2 regions of the Desulfurispora sp. genome follow, and region 1 is predicted to be linked to the other one. Evidence: predicted binding sites of a transcription regulator. Region 1 holds the regulator's gene; the other holds the start of a gene.
What was found. Region 1 encodes Rex, which represses fermentation and respiration genes when NADH is low (regulators of the CRP and FNR family bind a similar motif). Its sites were predicted from a motif close to ATTGTTAANNNNTTAACAAT; they were not measured.
Positions count from the first base shown of each region.

Region 2: gap (type I glyceraldehyde-3-phosphate dehydrogenase) is a predicted target of Rex. The motif match lies at 1,397-1,416, and genes of this name have one in related genera.

Region 1 is NZ_JBRAJI010000039.1:1,505-4,914, forward strand. Features, by position in the region: gene ACUVTU_RS10350 (AAA family ATPase) at 1-900, shown strand, start outside; gene ACUVTU_RS10355 (secondary thiamine-phosphate synthase enzyme YjbQ) at 890-1,078, opposite strand; gene ACUVTU_RS10360 (redox-sensing transcriptional repressor Rex) at 1,187-1,849, opposite strand; gene hydG ([FeFe] hydrogenase H-cluster radical SAM maturase HydG) at 2,234-3,410, opposite strand, start outside.
Region 2 is NZ_JBRAJI010000005.1:67,705-71,114, reverse strand. Features, by position in the region: gene ACUVTU_RS02445 (DnaD domain-containing protein) at 1-5, opposite strand, end outside; gene ACUVTU_RS02440 (cysteine hydrolase family protein) at 69-599, opposite strand; gene ACUVTU_RS02435 (HAD family hydrolase) at 574-1,350, opposite strand; gene gap (type I glyceraldehyde-3-phosphate dehydrogenase) at 1,638-2,648, shown strand; gene ACUVTU_RS02425 (hypothetical protein) at 2,659-3,405, opposite strand.

The DNA.
Region 1 (3,410 bases):
ACCGGCCAGAGGCTGGCCGCCACGGTTTTCCTGGCCGGGAAAATGCAAAAGCCCCTGCTGGTGGAAGGACCAGCCGGCGTGGGCAAAACCTATCTGGCCCGGGCGCTGGCCCGGGCCCTGCATGCTCCCCTGTACCGCCTGCAGTGCTACCCCGGCCTGGATGAAAGCAAGGCCCTTTATGAGTGGAACTATCAGAAGCAGTTGCTCTACCTGCAGACCACCGGCCAGCGCGACTGGCAGAGCCTGCAGGAGCACCTGTACGGCGAGGAATTTTTGCTGCCCCGTCCGGTGCTGCAGGCCTTTTTATCTCCCGAACCGGCTGTGCTGCTGGTTGATGAAATTGACAAAAGCGATGAGGAATTGGAAAGCTTCCTGCTGGAAGCCCTGGGAGAATACCAGGTGAGCATTCCGGAATACGGCCCGGTGCGGGCCCGCCACATCCCGCTGGTGCTCCTGACCAGCAACAACCGGCGCGAATTGAGCGACGCCTTGAAGCGCCGCTGCCTGCACCTGTACATCGACTATCCCCCGGCCGAACAGGAACAGGCCATCATCCGCCTGCACCTGCCCGATATCCCGGAAAACCTGCTGGCACAGTGCGTAAATTTCATTCAAACACTGCGCAAAAGCGCCCTGCGCAAGCCGCCCGGCCTGGCCGAAAGCATTGATTGGGCCCGCGCCCTGCTGCTGCTGGGCGCCCGGGGTCTGAAAAAGCCGGTCTGCCTGCAAACACTGGGCATTCTGCTCAAATATGAAGAAGACGTGCGCCAGATCCTGGGCCGGATGGAGGAAATGCTGCCCCGGGAAGAACAGGAAGCAGCCCCGGGGCACCCTGCCGCCGGCGCTGACCCGCCCCTGTCCCCGGAGGAAGAGCAAATCCTGGCCCGCTTCAATTTCTGACAAAGTGCACCTGCACCTGCCGGCGGCGTGGGCCGTCGAATTCACAGAAAAACACACCCTGCCATGTGCCCAGGGCCAGCTTGCCCCCTGCGACAGGCAGCGTCAGGCTGCTGCCACAGAGCACGGCTTTGATGTGAGCGTCGGAATTGCGGCTGCTCTGGATTACTAAAGAAAGCACGATTCCACCTCCGCTGAAATTACAAAAAACGCCAGACCGCACAGGGACTGGCGTTTTGCTCATTTATCTGCAGATGCGCCCCAACAGCATCATGCCCTATCCCAAACATCACAGGTTCTGGGCAGCGCGGAAGCCCAAATTGAAGGTCAGGATCTCCAGTTTGACCGCCAGATCCACATTGCGCACTTCAATGTAATCAGGCACATTGAGCACGGCCGGGGAAAAGTTCAGGATGGCCTGCAGGCCGTTTTTGATCATCAAATCGGCGATCTCCTGGGCACCGCGGGCCGGCACGGCGATAATGCCGATGCGGCAGCCGTATTTTTCAATCACCCGGGGCATTTCCTCCAGGGGCAGTACTTCCAGGTCATTGATCTTCTTGCCAATTTTGGTCAGGTCGTCGTCAAAAACGCCCACAATGCTGAAGCCGCGCTTGTTAAAACCGCTGTAGGTGCACAGGGCGTAACCCAGGTTGCCCGCCCCCACCAGCACCAGGTTCCAGTGCTGGTCCAGACCGAGAATTTTCATAGTGTAGCGCAGCAGATCCTTGACGTTGTAACCCACCCCGCGGGTACCGAACTCGCCGAAATAGGCCAGGTCCTTGCGCACCTGGGCCGGACTCACCCCCACCCCCTCGGCGATTTCCCCCGAGGAAACCGTGGTCACACCGTTGCGGTCCAACTTCTCCAGAAATCGGGAATATATGGAAAGCCTGGTCACAGTAGCCTCGGGTACGCGCAGTGTCTTCAAAACAGACGCCTCCTTGTTCATTTTCGTGTGGCCAGATTGCACTCTATGGACAAACCGGAGTGTTATAAAATTCACATGTTATGTATTTTATATCATTTGTTGATATTTATGTCAAACAGCTTTTCCGGACCGTTTTTCGAATCTGCCGGCCAATATTGGCCGTTCCCATCCCGGATTATCTATTTGAATATTCTAATTATTTTATTATTTTATCACAATTCAACCGCCCAATAAATATCCCGGCGCAAAAAACCGCCCTCACCGCGGCCGGTTCCGGCTGTCCGGACAGACATATAAAATCCTATGCCCGTCCGCTGTCATCTGTCAAGAATGTTCTAACGCGCTGAAATCAAAAATACAGGCACCAGGCCTGTATTTTGGCAATTAGTAGAACAATTCAGGTCTTTAAAAGTACATATCCCGCTGCCCCTGCTCAATCAGCCGCAGCCGCTCCTCGGTCAGGCGGCGCACCTGCGGGTTCTGGATCTCCAGCAGGTGCTCGGCTATGGTCCGCTCGCCCACCTGCCGGGTTTCCGGTGAAGCGTAGTCCACCAAAAACTCCTTGAAAGTCAAAATAGCATTGGGCTGGCAGACATTCTGAATTTGCCCGCTCTTGGCCAGGGCCATGAAGCGGTCCCCGGTCCGCCCGCTGCGATAGCAGGCCGTGCAGAAGCTGGGGATGTAGCCCGACAGGCAAACGCTGCGCAGCACCTCGTCGGGACTGCGGTGATCCTCCACCTGAAACTGCGGCGCCTGGTCACCGGCCGCCGCAACTGCCCCGCACCGGCCGGACTGCCGCTCCAGCTCCTGACGGTAGCCGCCCACCCCGGTACAGGAGCCGGCGCTGAGCTGGGAAACCCCCACGGCCAGCAGCTCGTCCCGGAACTCCGCCCGCTCCCGGGTAGAAAGTATAATCCCGGTGTAGGGTACGGCCAGGCGCAAAATGGCGATGATCTTCTTAAAGTCGGCATCACTTACCAAATAAGGGAACTGATGGTAATCCACACCGGCAGCCGGGCGCAGGCGGGGCACCGAAATGGTATGCGGTCCCACACCAAAAGCCTCTTCCAGATGCAGGGCATGCTGCAACATGGCCAGCACTTCAAATTTGTAGTCATACAGGCCAAAGAGCACCCCCAACCCCACATCGTCAATGCCGCCCTGCATGGCCCGGTCCATGGCCGTGGTGTGATAGTCGTAGTCGCGTTTGGGTCCTGATGGGTGCATCCGGTGATAGGTTTCCCGGTGATAGGTTTCCTGGAACAGGATATAGGTGCCAATCCCGGCCTCTTTCAATAACCGGTAGTTTTCCACCGTGGTGGCGGCAATGTTCACATTGATCCGCCGGATGCTGCCGTTCTCTTCTTTCACCTCATAAATGGTCCTGATGGCCTCCAGGATGTACTCTATGGGGCAGTTGACCGGATCCTCCCCGGCCTCCAGAGCCAGCCGCTTGTGCCCCAGGGACTCCAGAATTCTCACTTCTTCCCGCAGTTCGTCCATGCTCAGGCGGCGGCGGGTAAAGTGGTTGTCCCGCCGGTAGCCGCAGTAAACACAGTTGTTGATGCAGTAATTGCTCACA
Region 2 (3,410 bases), on a different contig from region 1:
AGCATTTTCCGCCACCCCTGCAAGCAATGTAAGTATATTTTATGGCAGGTCAGGGTGGTTTGTCCAGGTTATTTTATTTCTGCTCCCAGAACGCTCTGCATCTGCTCCAGCGCCCAGCGGTGCGCGTTTTCATCAAATGAGGCCACACCGTCTTTCAGCACCACCACTTTATAGTCCCGGTTGACCAGTTCTTCGACGGTATACAACACACAAATATTGGTACATACCCCCACCACTTCCACCAGTTCCGGGCTTAAATCGCGCAGGATGTTGTTTAAATTGGTGCGGAAAAAGGCGCTGAAACGGCTCTTGGGCACTTTGATCACGAACGGATACTCCTCGATCACCTGCGCTATTTCCGGAATCAGCCGGGCACCGGGTGTTTCGTAAACACAGTGGGGGGGATAGCGCAAAAACTCCAGGTCGTCGGGGTCATGGGCGTCCATGGCAAATATAAGTGGCAACCCCTGCGCGATGTACTCCTTGATCTTTTCCACCACCACCGGAATGACGCGCCGCGCCGCCGCGCCGCAGTACAGCGCACCTCCTTCTTGCATGAAGTCATTGAGCAGATCAATTACCAGCAAAGCCTTTTTCATTTTTCCCAACCTCCTTTTTCGCCCTGCCCCACCACCCCCGGCTCCGCGGCAAGCGCCGGGCAAAGAACTCCTTGAGTTCGGCCAGATCCCTGACCACATAGTGCTCTCCGGCCGGCGGTTCTATTTCATAATGCCAGGTACAGGGATGCGGTATGTGTACACCGGCGATGCCCACCGCCAGGGCCGGATTGATGTCGGACTTGATGCTGTTGCCCACCACCCAGACCTGTTGGGGCGGCACGCCGTGCTCCTGCAGAATATGCCGGTAGATGCCAGACGTCTTCAAAGGCGCCACATATACAGCTGCAAAATACTTCAGCAGGCCGCTGCGCTGAATGCGGCGCAACTGCACCGCCGGCTCCCCCTTGGTGGCCAGGACCAGCCGCCATCTGCCCTGCAAAAAGCCGAGCAATTCCCGGGCGCCTTTAAGTAATGCGGGTTCCTCTTCGTACACCTGCCAGCCGATAGCAGCCAGGCTTTGTTTTATCCTCTCATTCTCCTCCCGCTCCGTCAAGGAGCAAAAATACTGATATGTCCTGACCATGGCATCAGGAAAGCACCGGGTATAAAATCCGCCAAATTTTTTGACATTTTCAACATCATAGCGGTCGAGCACCTCCAGCACCGCTTCCTCCGGGAACCCCAGTTCCACCATTTGTTCCACATATTGCCGGCGCGCTTTTTCAAAAATAACCGTTGTATCCACCAGGGTATCATCAAAATCAAAAATTATTATATGGTTATCACTCATAAAAAACACCACATTTTGAAAGAATAATGTCGAAGATGCAACTTTTATTGGTAACGCAATAACAATTTGCCCGGTTATCCGCTGCAAATATATCATTGGGCTACACAATTTCCCTTAAGCAAATCAAATATTTATTATATTTTGCATACAATGTAGCATGATTGAATATTATTATTATTTCCCCTTGAATTCCCCGTCTATTGACTTTTTTTGTAGTTTAACGTAAATATTTATTGAAGAGTATCAGACCAGAATATACCAGTACCAAATACAAGGAGGAATGAGCAGTGCCGGTAAAAATTGCCATCAACGGCTTCGGCCGGATCGGCCGGGCCGTCTTCCGCCTGGCCTGGCAGCGTCCCGCTGATCTGCAAATTGTTGCTGTTAACGATCTGACCGACCCGGCTACCCTGGCCCACCTGTTGAAATATGACTCGGTGCACGGCATCTGGAATCAGGATATCAGTGTCACGGCAAGCGGCTTCCGCTGCGGGCCGCAGGAAATCAGAGTGCTGGCGGAAAAGGATCCGGCACAGCTGAAATGGGGAGAGCTGGGGGTAGACATAGTCATAGAATCGACCGGACGCTTCACTGAGCGAGACAAGGCCGCTCTGCACCTGGCCGGGGGAGCCAAAAAGGTTTTGATTTCCGCTCCGGCCAAAAATGAAGATATCACCATCGTCATGGGCGTGAACCAGGAGAAGTACGACCCGGCCACCCACCAGGTCATTTCCTGCGCCTCCTGCACCACCAACTGCCTGTCCCCGGTAGCCAAGGTACTGCACCAGCATCTGGGCATACAGCGCGGCATGATGACCACGGTTCATTCCTACACCAATGACCAGCAGATCCTGGATCTGCCCCACAAGGATCTGCGCCGGGCCAGAGCGGCAGCCATGTCCATCATCCCCACCACCACCGGGGCGGCCAAAGCCGTTGCCCTGGTCTTGCCCGAGCTGAAGGGCAAGCTGCACGGTATGGCCATGCGCGTACCCACACCCAACGTTTCGGTAGTGGACCTGGTGGCCGAAGTGTCCCGGCCCACCACTCGGGAAGAGGTCAACTCCCTGCTCCGGGAGGCGGCGGAGGGGCCACTAAAGGGGATCATGGCTTACAGCGAAGCCCCGCTGGTTTCCCGGGACTACAACGGCAATCCCCATTCTTCCATAGTGGACGGACTTTCCACCATGGTGGTGGGAGATACCATGGTCAAGGTAATCGCCTGGTATGACAATGAATGGGGATATTCCAACCGCGTGGTGGATACGGCAGTCTTTGTGGCCGCGCAGGGCCTGTAAGATTGGTAGTTCAAGCCTGAGAAAGCAGGTCATGCAGCAAAAACAGTATTTTTTGCAGAAACGCGTTGCTGGCCGCCTTTTTGCAAAGCTCCATAACTGTAGAGTTGGCCAGCACATCTTCAGCCGGGGGGAGGATCCAGTCCACCCCGGTTTTGTTTTCCCGGACAAAACGGGTGGCCGCCGCCAAAGATTCCACCTGCTTGTTCAGGATGATGCGAGGGCCACCCGTACGGCTGGTAAAATGGCGCAGGTTTTGGTCATGCCTGATCCAGGACGGTCCGGTATGATCGCACAACGCCAGCACCTGGGTGCAGGTTTCCCCGGTCCGGGGTAAGTCCGCCGGAGGAACAAAAGGGGGGCACATTTCCACAAAAACCAGATCCAGCGCCTGCCGGTACTGCTCCAGAAAAATAGCGGCCAGGCGGGCGTTCTCGGACGGTGTGGCCTGCGGTGCGCTCAGCACAATCTTCAGGCCGGGCATAAGTGGTAAGGCGGTCAGACACATTTCCGGCGCCAGCCGCATCTGCTCCTGGATATCCTGCAGTGTCACCAGCAAACCGCGGGGTATATTGACGCTGCCATCGCCCAGGGCAAAAAAGTCACAGGCTCCCAGCCGGAAAAAGTAGCCCTGCCCCCGTCCGGTGAGGTCCAGAACCGCCACCTGGTAATTGCGCAAAAACAGGTTGTAGGCCAGGATACTGGTCAGCGTGGTCTTGCCCGTTCCTTTCTCGCCCACCACATAGCAAACCCTGAGCATATCCT